Regions from separate parts of the Romboutsia sp. 1001713B170207_170306_H8 genome, predicted to be linked through region 1. Evidence: riboswitches for the same ligand, from Rfam matches in the RefSeq annotation. Region 1 holds a riboswitch; the other holds the start of a gene.

Region 1 (7,345 bases):
CTCAATAAACTTAATTTTGTTTATAAAATTATGTATAGTTATCATCAACGTAAATACATAAATTCAAAAATAACTTACATGTTATTATAAAGCAGATAACACTTAGTATAAATATAGTTCAATTTAAAAATTTTTTTTTATAATTATGCCCTTCTAATTAAATTATCATTATATTATACTAAAAATTCCAAATAATCCATAATATAAAAAAGTTTGACGTCAAATTAATTTTATAATTAAAGGAGTACAACTATGAATGTTATAGAAGCAATAAAAATGCGTAAAAGTGTAAGAAAATTTAAAGATGAAGTAGTACCAAAAGAAGATATATTAAAAATGTTAGAATTAGCAACTGAAGATCCTTCACCAAAGCATCAACAAAATTGGAACTTTGTTGTACTAACTAATCGTGAGATAATTAATAAAATGGCTGATATAGTAACGAAAAGTCATGAAAGATTAGGTGAAATAGCAAAGACTGAAAAAGATAGAAAAATACATATGAGTGTAATAAAATATTATACATGCTTTAGAAATGCTCCAGTAGTACTGGTATATGGTTCAGAATATAAAATGATAGAGTATAAAATACTAAAAGATAATGAGGCATTTTTATTTTTTATTTTCAGTTTTAAAGTTTGTGCTAAGCTTTCTAAGTAATCTTAAAAACTCTTCTTTTTTCTCTTTAGTAAAATTTTTATAAGCAGTTTCTCTTACTTGTGATGAAATAAAATTAAATTTATCCTCAATGTCTATAGCTTTTTGAGTTAAGCTTATATATGTAACACGTTTATCTATAGCTGACTTTTCTTTTTATATATATCCTAAACTTATAAGTTTATTTACTAGTGAAGTTACTGTAGATTTATCTTTACCAATTTTTTTAGCTATCTCTTTCATAGTTAGTTTCTTATCACTTTCATAAAGAGCAGTTAATATATTACCATGTGTTGGTATTAGGTCAGTTAAATTATTTTCTTTTAATTTATTTTCAATGAATTTTATCATATTAGCTTTAGTTCTACTAATAAAATAAATAATATATTTATCCTTCATATCAATTCTCCAATCTAGATAAGCTATATTTATCTTTATATATAATACCATATTTAAATAGGTATTTTCTTAATTAATTATTAGCAGATTCAATAAAATTTACTATCTTTATGCCAATACCATCTTATATAGTATTCATAGAATAAACAAAAGTTATCTGTGTATATAAGTAAGGTGAAGTCAACTATAAAATGCTTTAATATTTCTACTAAATTATTATCTAACTGTACTTTATCTACTTGCATTTTTTAAACCTCATTAATATAGTTACAGCATTAAGCAATATATTAATTGTCATATGTGTAAATTATTAGTAAAATTATTGAAGAGTCGAAATTATAAGATAATATATTTATAAGTTTGATTTTGGATTATATTATAGACTAATAAAATTTTAGCAAAGGAAAGGAAAAAATCTATGATAAGTAATTTACGTATGAAAGGTATAACTTTAGTTATGCTTGGAGCTATGTTATGGGGAATATCTGGAACCGTAGCTCAATTTTTATTTCAACAAAACGGTTTTACCCCAGAATGGCTAGTTGTTGTTAGGCTATTAGCATCGGGGATATTATTACTATTTTTAGGTTTAATTAAAAAAGATAAAGGCATAAAAGAAATTTGGAAAAATAAAAAAGATAGAACAAATCTTATATCATTTAGTATATTAGGAATGTTAGGTGTTCAATATACTTACTTTGCTGCAATTAAGCATGGCAATGCGGCAACTGCGACTATACTTCAATATTTATCACCAGTAATTATTACGTGCTATATGGCATTTCGTTGCAAGAGGTTACCTAAGTTAAATGAAGTTTTTGCTATAGGTTTGGCAATGATTGGCGTATTTTTCATAATTACGAAAGGTGATATACATAGTTTATCTATATCAGAATTAGCATTATTCTGGGGATTAGCATCAGCTTTTGCTTCAGCATTATACACACTTCAACCTATAGAGTTATTAAAAAAATATAGTTCTACTACAATTGTTGGATGGGGGATGCTAATTGGAGGTATAGCTTTTAGTTTTATAAATCCACCATGGAAGTTTAGTGGAGTAGTTTCTATATACTCAATTGTAGGTGTTGTTTTTGTTGTTGTATTCGGTACACTTATAGCATTTCAATGTTATTTAGAAAGTTTAAAGTATATACTTCCAACAGAAGCAAGTACATTAGGATCGGTTGAACCTTTATCAGCAGCATTTTTATCTGTAATATGGTTAAAAGATCCATTTGGATTTATGGATTTTTTAGGTATGACTTGTATTATTGTTACAATTATAATATTATCTTATGTTAAAAAAGGTAATAAAGACGAAATAAGTGAAAATAGTTTATTAGATACGAAGTTATAAAATATTAATTAAAAAATATAGTTTAAAGTTTTTGTTGACAATCCAAAATCAGTAATATAAAATTTAATTAAAATTAAATATAAATCTTCAGGGCAAGGTGAAATTCCTTACCGGCGGTTATAGCCCGCGAGCCTTATGGCAGATTCGGTGAAACTCCGAAGCCGACAGTAAAGTCTGGATGGAAGAAGATTAAAATAATTGATACTATAATAGGTATTATTTATTGTCTTGCAAATTTTAGCTCTGAAATCATTGATTTCAGAGCTTTTTAATTTTACGTACATAAAATACTTTAAGGCAAGCAGCTTATTAAACAATAGCTTTATTAAATATACTTAAATAGTAAATATATTAAAATCAACTTCCTACCTCCTGAAATTAGCCAGGAGGTTTTTTAATAGTAAAATTTATATAAGGAGGTTAACATGGATGAATATTTTATGAATATGGCAATAGATTTAGCACGTAAAGGAGAAGGAAGGGTAAGCCCCAATCCTTTAGTAGGTGCTGTAATAGTAAAAAATAATAAAGTGATTTCTACCGGATATCACAAACTATATGGAATGGAACATGCAGAAATTAATGCAATAAATAATGCAAAAGAACCTCTTGAAGGAGCAACAATTTATGTAACTTTAGAGCCATGTTCTCATTATGGAAAAACTCCACCATGTGCTTTGACTCTGATAGAAAAAAAGTTCAAAAGAGTAGTTATTGGAATGAAAGATGTAAATCCAATAGTTTCTGGAAATGGCATAGATATGCTATTAAAAAATAATATAGAAGTTAAAGTTGGAGTATTAGAAAAAGAATGTAAAGAACTAAATGAAGTATTTATTAATTATATTAAAACTTTAAAACCTTTTGTTTTATTAAAATATGCTATGACACTAGATGGAAAGATTGCAACTTTTACTAAAGATTCTAAGTATATAACTTCAGAAAAATCTAGAAAAGAGGTACATAAGCTTAGAAACAAGTATAAAGCTATAATGGTTGGAATTAATACAATACTTAATGATAACCCTCTTTTAAATTGTAGAATAGAAGGCGGAGTAAATCCTATTCCAATTATAGTGGATTCAAATTTAAGAATACCAATGGATTTAAATATTTTTAATGTTCATGAAAAGATAATAGTTGCTACTATATCTGATGATGAAGATAAGATAAATAAATTGAAATCTAAAGGCGTTGAAATAATAAAGACTTCTAATATAGATAATCAAGTAAACCTCAGTGAATTAATGATTAAATTAAAGGAAAAAGAAATAGATAGCATTTTATTAGAAGGTGGTTCAACTCTTAATTACTCAATGGTTAAGTCTAATTTAGTAAATAAGGTCATGTCATTTATCTCGCCTAAAATATTAGGCGGAAAAACATCGCCAACTCCTCTTGGAGGCAGGGGAATAGAGTTTGTTAGAGATGCTATAAAATTAAAAAATATAAATCAATATATTATAGATGAAGATATTGTCATTGAAGGATATTTATAAGGAGAAATTATGTTTACAGGAATAGTAGAAGAAATTGGAGTGGTAAGAAGTATAAAGAATGTAAATGGAGGCAAAGAAATCTGCGTACACTGTAAAAAGATACTTACTGATATAAAGTTGGGAGATAGTATATCAACCAATGGTGTATGTGTAACTGTAACTGATTACTATAAAGATAGTTATACCTTCTATATAATGGAGGAAACTATAAGAAGAAGTAATTTAGGAAATCTTAAAGTAAATGATATTTTGAATTTAGAAAGAGCTTTAAAGGTAGATTCTAGATTTGATGGTCATATAGTTAGTGGACATATAGATTCATCGTGCATTATTTCAAATATAGAAAAATCACCTACAAGTTTGGATATATTTATAGAGGCAAATGAAAATATCTTAAGGTATATAGTAAAAAAAGGTTCTGTAACTATAGATGGTGTAAGCTTAACAGTTGTATATGTTGATGATTATAGATTTAAGGTATCTATAATTCCACATACACAAGAAGAAACCACTTTATATAAAAAGCAAATAGGGGATTATGTAAATATTGAATGTGACATTGTAGGTAAATATATTGAGAAGTTTTTAAAAATAGATAATATATCTAAAAAATTAAATATAAATAAAGAGTTCTTATCTAATAATGGATTCATGTAAATTTTAAAGGAGGAAGTATGTTAAATAGCATAGAAGAAGCATTAGAAGATTTTAAATTAGGAAAGATGTTGATTGTAGTTGATGATGAAGATAGAGAAAATGAGGGGGATTTAGTAATAGCATCGGACATGGTAAAAGATGAAGATATTACATTTATGTTAAGATACGCAGGTGGTCTTATATGTACACCTATGGCTAAAGATTTATTAGATAGATTAAATATAAAAAGTATGGTTTATGAAAACACAGATTCGCATAACACAGCATTTACAGTTTCTGTAGATTATATAGATACTACAACTGGAATTTCATCGAAAGAAAGAGCTTTAACTATTAAAAAACTTATAGATAAAAACTCAACGGAGCATTCTTTTAAAAGACCTGGTCATGTATTTCCTCTAGCAGCTAAAGAAGGAGGAGTACTTGTAAGAAATGGTCATACAGAAGCAGGTGTTGATTTAGCTAGAATATGTGGATTTTCTCCTAGTGCTGTAATCTGTGAGATAGTTAAAGATAATGGAGAAATGGCTAGACTAGATGATTTAATAAAGTTTTCAAAGTGTCACAATATAAAGATAGTATCTATAAAAGATTTAATTGAATATAGACTAAAAAATGAAAATTTAATGCTAAAAGTTAGTGATTCTAAAATGCCAACTAAATATGGAGATTTTAGAATATATGGATTTGAAAATAAATTAACTAAAGATCATCATATAGCTATTGTCAAAGGAAATATAGAAAATAAGGATTCGGTATTATGTAGAATACATTCAGAATGTTTTACAGGCGATATACTTGGTTCTATGAGATGCGATTGTGGAAATCAATTACAAGCAGCTCTTAAACTTATAGAAGAAAATGAATCTGGTGTAGTAGTTTATATGAGACAAGAAGGTAGAGGAATTGGGCTTTTAAATAAAATAAAAGCTTATAACTTACAAGATAATGGACTTGATACAGTTGAAGCTAATTTAGCACTTGGATTGCCTGTAGATTCAAGAACTTATTATGAGGCATGTCATATTTTAAAAAAACTGAATATTAAGAATATAAGGTTAATGACAAATAATCCTGATAAAATCAAAGATGTTGAAAAGTACGATATTAATGTAAATAAAAGAGTAATTTTAGATTTAGATTTAAATGAAAAGAATAAAGATTATTTAAAAACTAAGCAAGATAAATTAGGTCACTTATATACAGTATAAAGAAAAATAGGAGGATAAATATTTATGAAAATTATAGAAGGACACTTAATAGGAAAAGATTTAAGAATAGGAATTGTAGCAGCTAGATTTAATGAATTTATAGTTTCAAAATTAATATCAGGTGCAATAGACGGACTTAAAAGACATGGAGTAAATGAAGATGATATTGAAGTAGCTTATGTTCCAGGAGCATTTGAGATTCCATTACTTGCTAAAGCTATGGCAAAGTGTAATAAATATGATGCAATTATAACTTTAGGTTGTGTCATAAAAGGTGCAACACCACATTTTGATTATGTTTGTGCAGAAGTATCTAAAGGTGTGGCATCAGTAGGAATTGAAAGTAATATTCCTGTTATATTTGGAGTACTTACGACAAATTCAATAGAACAAGCAATAGAAAGAGCAGGAACTAAAGCTGGTAATAAAGGATATGATTCTGCACTTACTGCAATAGAGATGATTAATTTAGTAAAACAATTTTAATTATAGAGTTTAGATGTATTAAAGTTAAAATTATAGATTAATATAAGATAAAAACACCAAATATTGTATTTTCTACATAGCAATATTATAATATAAAAAGCATAGTGACTAGAATTTATATTACAAAGTATATAGTATAAGAAGTAAAAGTAGAAGGAGAAGAGACACAGTATGTTATATTTAGTTTACATTTTTGCAGGATTAGGGGCAGGAATTGTAACAGGACTTGCAGGACTTTCTGCAGCAGTAGTTATAACACCTTTATTAGTAAGTTTATGTAAATGGCAAAGTTATGATGCTGTAACGGTAGCACTAGCAGCTGATGTACTTGCTAGTATGTTGACAGCCTACACTTATTATAAAAATAAAAATATTGACTTAAAAAATGGAATCCTTGTTACAATTACCGCTTTTATAGGAACTATTATTGGTAGTTATAGTGGATTTCTTTTTTCCCAGTCGCAGCCAGATGGTCTAGGGTATATTTCTATGGCAACTACCATTTTACTGGGGATAAAATTTTTAGTACAACCTATTGAAAAAGGTTTTGGTGCAGAAGATGGTTCAGAACAAATAAATCATAAAAAAATTGCAACAGCAATGTTCTTTGGATGTGGAATAGGTTGGATTTGTGGTTTTACAGGAAGTGGTGGAGGAATTTTAATGCTTACAGTATTTACATTACTTCTTGGATATAATTTAAAAGTAGCTGTAGGTACAAGTACTATGATTATGACTTTGGTCGCTTTAACAGGAACAGTAAGTCATATTTCTATGGGTGCTAAAATACAACCATTACCTATGCTGTTAGTTATCATTTCTTGTGTTATAGCTGCTTATGCTAGCGCACAATTTGCAAATAAGTGTGAGATTAAAAAGTTAAATAGAGTCGTAGGTATATGCCTTGCAATTCTTGGGATAATAACTATTTTAATAAAATTGATATAAATAGAAACTTATATTAAATGATTAGTAGAAAAAACTATGAGATAATATGCAATAGTAATATGGTATAGAGCGTTAACTCTATACCATATTTAATTATAATATGATGAGAATAGTTTTAGAGATAAAAA
Region 2 (7,345 bases), on a different contig from region 1:
CAGAAAGCAAAATAGAAGAATTAGATATACTTCTTTGCCAAGAAGAGGTTTATTCTAATCCAAACAAAGCAAAAGAAGTAAACCTAGAAAAATCACAACTTGAAAGTAATCTAGAAAAACTCTATGAAGAGTGGGAACAGTTGGTTTAATATGTTATTATATAGAGATGTAAAAATTAATTTTTAATAAAGAGGTGATTATTTGCAAGGGTTATTTAAATTAGATAAAGAAAATAAAACTTTTTATAAACTATTAATTTCACTTTGTATTCCTATGATAATACAAAATCTAATATCGTCTTCTGTTAATGTAATAGATACAGTTATGATTAGTAGCTTAGGAGAATCATCTGTTGCTTCTATTGGAGTTGCAAATCAATTTTTCTTCCTATTTAACATGACATTATATGGAATAACAGGTGGTGCAGGTATATTTATATCTCAATTTTTCGGAAAAAAAGATATAAATAATATTAGAAGTGTAACTGGTTTGAGCACAATCTTAGCATTTATAGTTAGCTGTTTATTTTTCTTACCAGCTTTAGTGTCACCAAAATTAATAATTAATATATTCTCAAATGATACAGAGGTTATAAAATTATGTATTCAGTACTTTAGCATTATTGCATTTTCTTATCCAATAATTGCAGTAAGTACAGTGTTTAGTATGGGTGCCAGAGGTGTTAGAAACCCTAAATTAGGTATGATATGCAGTACTATAGCCTTAGGAACAAATATAATCTTAAACTATGGGCTTATATTAGGTAACTTTGGGCTTCCTGCACTAGGAGTTAAAGGTGCAGCAATAGCTACTGTTATTGCTAGAATCATTGAATTAGTACTTATAGTTTCTTATGTTTATTTTATTAAAAAAGACTATGTTTTAAGATTTAATTTAAGTGATGTAAAGAGAATAAAGTCTGAGTTCTTAAAAACTTTTATATCTAAAAGTTTACCAATATTCTTAAATGATAGCTTATGGGCATTTGGTACTGTACTATATTCAGTTGCATATTCAAAGGCCGGTACTTCCGCTATTGCAGCTAGTCAAATAGCTACTAGTACAGGAAATTTCTTTATCATGACTTCCGTATGCATCGCAAATGGAGCTGCTATTATGCTTGGTAATGAATTAGGTGCCGATCATATAGATAAAGCTATTCGTTATTCTAAAAAGTTTTCTATATTAGTAACTTTAACAGGATTATTATTTGGAATTTTATTAATTGTTAATATACCATTATTATTAAAAGTATTTAATGTATCTAAGTCCCTATCTCCTGATATAATAAAAATATTTGTTATAATGGGTATATTGATGGCTTTAAAATCCTTTAATACTTTTATAGTTATAGGTGTCCTTAGAAGTGGAGGAGATACAAAATACTCATTATTCCTAGAACTTGGTTGTATGTGGTTAGTTTCATTACCTCTAACATTCTTAGCTGCATTTAATGGTGCACCTATATTTATGTTAGTTTTACTAACTTATACTGAAGAAATTGCTAAATTTTTATTTGGTGTTCCTAGGGCTCTCTCTAAAAAATGGGCTACTAACTTAGTAAAAGAGATCGTTTAGATCTAGTTTTTATTCAATCAATAACTTAGGTATAAAATAAAATGTGGCTACCATAAAGATAAAAAATCTTATACATGGTAACCACTTTTTTTATTTTCTAGCATTTACTATAATTCAAATTTGAATAACTATAATACTATCTTTGTCCTATTTTTAACCCTGGCACAGCATTTAGTCTCATATCATCTCGTCTTCCATTTAAGTAACTATAATATCCTGCACATCCTATCATTGCTGCATTATCTGTGCATAAAACTAACGATGGATATTTTATATTTATTCCATGTTCTTTTGCCATTTCAGTTATTTTTTCTCTAAGGGCTGAATTTGATGCCACTCCCCCTGCTAATGCTATTGTTTTATAATTTTTATCTATAGCTGCCTTTATTGCTTTAGTAGATAATACTTCTACAACAGCTTCTTGGAATGATGCAGCTACATCCTCAACAACAATATCTTCATTTTTCATTTTCTTAGCATTTAAGTAATTTAATACAGCTGATTTAAGACCACTAAAACTAAAATCATATTCTTCGTCCATATTAGCTCTAGGGAATTCTATAGCATGCTTATTACCTAATTTAGCTAATCTATCTATTATTGGTCCGCCTGGATATCCAAGTCCCATAGCTCTTGCTATTTTATCAAAAGCTTCTCCAGATGCATCATCTCTTGTTCTACCTAAAATTTCATATACTCCATAATCTTTTACTTCAACTAAGTGAGTATGTCCACCTGATACTATTAAAGTTATAAAAGGTGGCTTTAAGTCTTTATGTTCTATATAGTTTGCACTTACATGTCCTTCTATATGATTTACACCAACTAATGGTATATCTAGTGTATAAGCTAATGCTTTTGCATGAGATAATCCTACTAGTAGTGCTCCTGCCATACCTGGGCCATATGTTACTGCTATATGATCTATATCGCCAAACTCTACTTTAGCTTCATCCAAAGCTTCTTGTACAACTTCATCAATATTTTCTATGTGCTTTCTTGATGCCACTTCAGGTACTACTCCACCAAATTTTTTATGTGTTTCAATCTGAGTTGATATTATATTAGATAAAACATCTCTACCATTTTTTAATATGGCCGCTGATGTTTCATCACAACTACTTTCTATAGCTAATGTTATTACATCTTTCATTATTACACCTCTTTTATATCATTCCACATTATTATGGCATCTTCTTTATTATTACTATAATATTCTTTTCTAATTCCAGCCATCTTAAATCCATATTTTCTATACAAGTTTTGAGCCACTATATTTGATGATCTCACTTCTAACGTCATAGATACTATATTGTTATCTTTACATACTTGTACTAGTTCTTTTATTAGTTGATCTCCAATTTCTTTCCCTCTATAATCTTCATGTACTGCTACATTAGTTATATGACCTTCATCTACTACAAACCATATACCAACATAACCAACTACTTCTTTATCTACTTTTGCAACAAGGTACTTAGCTAGGTTATTAGATAATTCTTTTTTAAATGAATCTCTTGACCAGTAATCTTCAAAACAATTTTTTTCTACTTCAAAAACTCCGTCAATGTCATCAACTTTCATTTCTTCTATTATAAGATTATTTATCATTTTTTAACCTCTTCATTTTTTCTTCATATTGAACTTCTGCTTGGGATTTTCTTATATACATTGGATTTATATCATAGCAATTATAAATATCTATATTTTTATTATATTTTTCTTTAGCAATAGAACATAAGCTACTTGCTTTAGTAACATTATGTGATGATGCTGGTGTTTTAATATTCTTTATTTCTTTTATTTTATCTTCATATTTATAAACAGCTTCTCCAACTAAAATCCATTCTTCGCTATCATTAGATATTTCTTCTAATAAGCTTTCGATTTCAACTACATCTACTGGTTGTATTTCAACTATACTTCCATTTTCAAATTTATATCTTCCAGTATAAACTTGATTTCTTTGTGCATCTAATATAGAGCATATTTTCTTATCGCACAGATTCATATTTCCACTTAAAATTTCTAAAGAGTTTACTCCTATTATAGGTAAATTATTTACATGTGCTATTGCCTTTGCAGTTGCCATACCTATTCTTAATCCTGTAAATGACCCCGGTCCTATACTTATTGCTATTGCATCTATATCTTTTATATCCACTTCACTCATTGATAGCATGTTTTCTATCATTGGCATAAGTTTTTGAGAATGTGTCGTTTTTGTATTTACAGTATACTCACATACTAATTTGTTATCTTCAATTACAGCTACGCTCGATGCATTTGAAGATGTATCTATACCTAATATTTTCATTACTTAGTCAACTCCTCAACGATTTTTTTATATTTTTCCCCAACAGGATTTAATATCATTTCTCTTCCCATATCTTTATAACTTAATTGTATATCTAAGTACTCACTTGGAAGTATATCTTCTATAAGATTTGCCCATTCTATTATACATACTCCATCAGAATTTATATACTCATCATATCCAATGTCATACATTTCTTCACTACTTCCGATTCTATAAACATCAAAATGATATAATGGTAATCTACCTTCATATTCATTTACTATTGTAAATGTTGGGCTTGTTATATAATCATCTACACCAAGTGCTTTTGCTAAACTTTGAGTCATAGTAGTCTTTCCTGCTCCTAAGTCTCCTATTAAGCAAATAACACTTCCTGGTGTAAGTAACTTTCCTAACTTATATCCAATCTCTTTTGTTTGTTCTTCTCCGTCCAAATATATTTTAACCATGACTTCATCTCCATTATAGTTTAAGTATTTATTCATTCGATAAATATTATTATATTATAATAATTAACTTTAATCAAAATTTTACACAGCAAATAAGTAATATCTTTACATTTACTATGAATTAATGTGTTTTACACGGCATTATACAGAATAATAGTTTATATTTAGATAAATAATAAAATAAATAATTAAATATAAGGAGGAGTTCTTAATATGCCTAATGATGATACTATCAAACTCTTAAATGAATGTAATGCTGGTATAAAAATGGGTGTTGAATCTATAAATGAAGTAATAGATCACGTAAAAAATGATAATCTTCGTAATATTTTAAATAAATATTTAGAAGATAATAAAAGTCTTGGTGATAAAACTCATGAATATTTAAACCAATTTCATGATAGTGGTAAGGAACCTAGTACTATAGCAAAAACTATGAGTTGGTTTAAAACAAATATTAAGTTATTACAAGGCAGCGATGTAGATGAACAAATAGCTGATTTAATGACTGATGGATGTAATATGGGAATAAAATCTATTTATAGATATTTAAATAAATATCCTAGCGCTAATAATGATGTTAAAGGTCTAGCAAAAGATATTATCACATCACAAGAAAAATTCCTTAATGATCTTAGAATATTTTTATAAATAAAAAAGCTTATGAAGTTAATTTCATAAGCTTTTTACCCTATTTTTTTAATAATTTATTCATCTTCTTATATAACGGTAATATACATAGTGTCATTATGCTTGCTTTTATTATATTAAATGGTGCATATACCCATATTACAAAAGTAAACAAATCATGTATCTTTGGATTTATTGCACTTCCCATAGCTATTATAGCATCTAAACTTCCAAATACTTGACCATATATCGGAGTTACCACAAAGTAGTTTGCTAAACATCCCATAATAGTCATTCCTAATATAGCTAGTAAAGCCCCCATAATTACACCTTTTAAATCATTTCTTCTTTTATAAACATAGGATATTATAACTACATAAGTTCCACCTATAATCGCATTTGCTATTTCTCCTACCCCACCAGTAAAAGTTGCTCCTATTTGAAGTAAATTTTTTATAAGAGCAATTATAAAACCAGCTAAAGGTCCCATTGCCATACCACCAAATATTGCAGGTATGTCTGATACATCTAGTTTTAAAAAACTTGGAAATATGGGCAATGGCACTGATATAAACATAAGTACATAAGCTACTGCTGATAATATTCCTACCTTAGCTAAAGTTTTTGCAGATACATATTTATTTTTTTTAATTGTTCCTTGCATAAAATTACCTCCCAATATATTTAAATAAAAATTTAAATAAATTAGAAATAAAAAAATCCGGAAATTAAAAAGCTCGAAGAATTATATCTCCGAGCTTATTTTTATGGATATAGTTTGTAAACTAATATATTATTAGTATACGCTTTTAACCATCTTCTCTCATCCAGACTTTACTGTCGGCTTTGGAATCTCACCAAATCATGCTACTAAAGTAGCTCGCGGGCTATAACCGCCGGTAGGGAATCTCACCCTGCCCCGAAGATTTTATATTTCTATTTAATTTATACTTATATACTAGTTAAAGTTAATCTTGTTGTCAACTTAACATAATATAAAATTTTATTTTTATATTAATTTATAAAATCTAAGCTCTTTTATAAACTATTTTTCCATCTATTATAGTAAATAATACATTGCTTTGAATTTCTAAAGGACATCCATCCCAAATAACTATATCTGCATCTTTTCCAACTTCTAGTGAACCAACTCTATCTTCTATTCCTAAAGTTTTTGCAGGATTTATAGTTATAGCTTCTAGAGCTTTATCTTTTTTCATACCATATTTAACGGCAATACCTGCACACATAGGAAGATATTGTACTGGTATAACAGGATGATCTGTCATTAAAGAGACTTGAGCACCTGCATTTGATAATATTCCAGCTGTATCAAATGTTAAATTTCTAAGTTCTATCTTAGATCTCTCTGATAAAGATGGTCCTACTATTACTGGATATCCTTCTTCAACTAAATCTTCTGCTATAAGATGTCCTTCCGTGCAGTGATCTAATGTAAGCTTTAAGTCAAATTCCTTTGCTATTCTTATTGCTGTAAACATATCATCTGCTCTATGTGCATGAACTTTAAATGGAATTTCTTTTCTTAATACCGGTATTAAGCTCTCCATTTTTATATCATATTCTGGCCTATCATGATCTTCATGCTCTTCAAATAATTCTATTTCTTCTAAATATTCTTCTGCTTTCTTTAAGTTTTCTCTTAATAATGATGCTATTGCCATCCTAGTTTGAGGTGTTTTCTCATCTCTTCCATAACAACTTTTAGGGTTTTCTCCAAAAGCTATTTTTGATGCAACAGGGTTTTTTATAACCATATTATCTATTCTTCTACCATGAGTTTTTATAGCTATACATTCTCCACCCATTACATTTGCACTTCCTGGAGTTGTACAAACAGATGTTATCCCTCCTTGAACAGCCTCTTCAAAAGTTCTATCCATTGGATTTATACCATCTATAGGATTTAATTGTGGAGTTATAGGGTCTGTTTCTTCATTTCCATCTGCTCCTTCAAATCCCATACCATCTTCCCATAATCCTAAGTGAGTATGAGCATCTATAAATCCTGGAAATACAAACTTCCCATCTGCATCTACAACTTCTATATCTTGTGAGGTTTCAATTTGTTTTCCTATTTTTACTATCTTTTTTCCTTCTATAAGTATATCTCCTACAAATATACCATTTGTTATTGTATTTATGATTCCATTTTTTATTAATATCATTTCAATCTCCTCCTAGAGGTTCTTACATCTTCATCGATAAAGAAACTCTTTTCTTATCTAAGTCAATGCCTATAACTTTTACATCAACAATATCTCCTACTGAAACTACATCCATAGGATCTTTTACAAACTTATTACTCATTTGAGATTTATGAACTAAACCATCATTTTTAATTCCA

What was found. A riboswitch is a leader RNA that binds a small molecule or an ion and turns the genes downstream of it on or off. The one in region 1 is predicted to bind FMN.
Region 2: linked by a shared signal. The riboswitch ahead of I2A66_RS12595 (ECF transporter S component) and the one ahead of ribD (bifunctional diaminohydroxyphosphoribosylaminopyrimidine deaminase/5-amino-6-(5-phosphoribosylamino)uracil reductase RibD) in region 1 are both predicted to bind FMN.

The regions. Positions count from the first base shown of each region.
Region 1 is NZ_JADNAX010000012.1:30,565-37,909, reverse strand. Features, by position in the region: gene I2A66_RS14955 (nitroreductase family protein) at 253-660, shown strand; gene I2A66_RS17310 (MarR family winged helix-turn-helix transcriptional regulator) at 814-1,056, opposite strand; gene I2A66_RS14945 (hypothetical protein) at 1,146-1,301, opposite strand; gene I2A66_RS14940 (DMT family transporter) at 1,493-2,416, shown strand; FMN riboswitch at 2,496-2,610, shown strand; gene ribD (bifunctional diaminohydroxyphosphoribosylaminopyrimidine deaminase/5-amino-6-(5-phosphoribosylamino)uracil reductase RibD) at 2,842-3,915, shown strand; gene ribE (riboflavin synthase) at 3,925-4,572, shown strand; gene I2A66_RS14925 (bifunctional 3,4-dihydroxy-2-butanone-4-phosphate synthase/GTP cyclohydrolase II) at 4,590-5,783, shown strand; gene ribH (6,7-dimethyl-8-ribityllumazine synthase) at 5,808-6,269, shown strand; gene I2A66_RS14915 (sulfite exporter TauE/SafE family protein) at 6,441-7,217, shown strand.
Region 2 is NZ_JADNAX010000007.1:24,769-32,113, reverse strand. Features, by position in the region: gene I2A66_RS12630 (ABC-F family ATP-binding cassette domain-containing protein) at 1-149, shown strand, start outside; gene I2A66_RS12625 (MATE family efflux transporter) at 202-1,578, shown strand; gene tsaD (tRNA (adenosine(37)-N6)-threonylcarbamoyltransferase complex transferase subunit TsaD) at 1,715-2,731, opposite strand; gene rimI (ribosomal protein S18-alanine N-acetyltransferase) at 2,734-3,189, opposite strand; gene tsaB (tRNA (adenosine(37)-N6)-threonylcarbamoyltransferase complex dimerization subunit type 1 TsaB) at 3,179-3,895, opposite strand; gene tsaE (tRNA (adenosine(37)-N6)-threonylcarbamoyltransferase complex ATPase subunit type 1 TsaE) at 3,895-4,347, opposite strand; gene I2A66_RS12600 (hypothetical protein) at 4,561-4,998, shown strand; gene I2A66_RS12595 (ECF transporter S component) at 5,039-5,641, opposite strand; FMN riboswitch at 5,789-5,908, opposite strand; gene I2A66_RS12590 (amidohydrolase) at 6,006-7,166, opposite strand; gene I2A66_RS12585 (Tex family protein) at 7,189-7,345, opposite strand, start outside.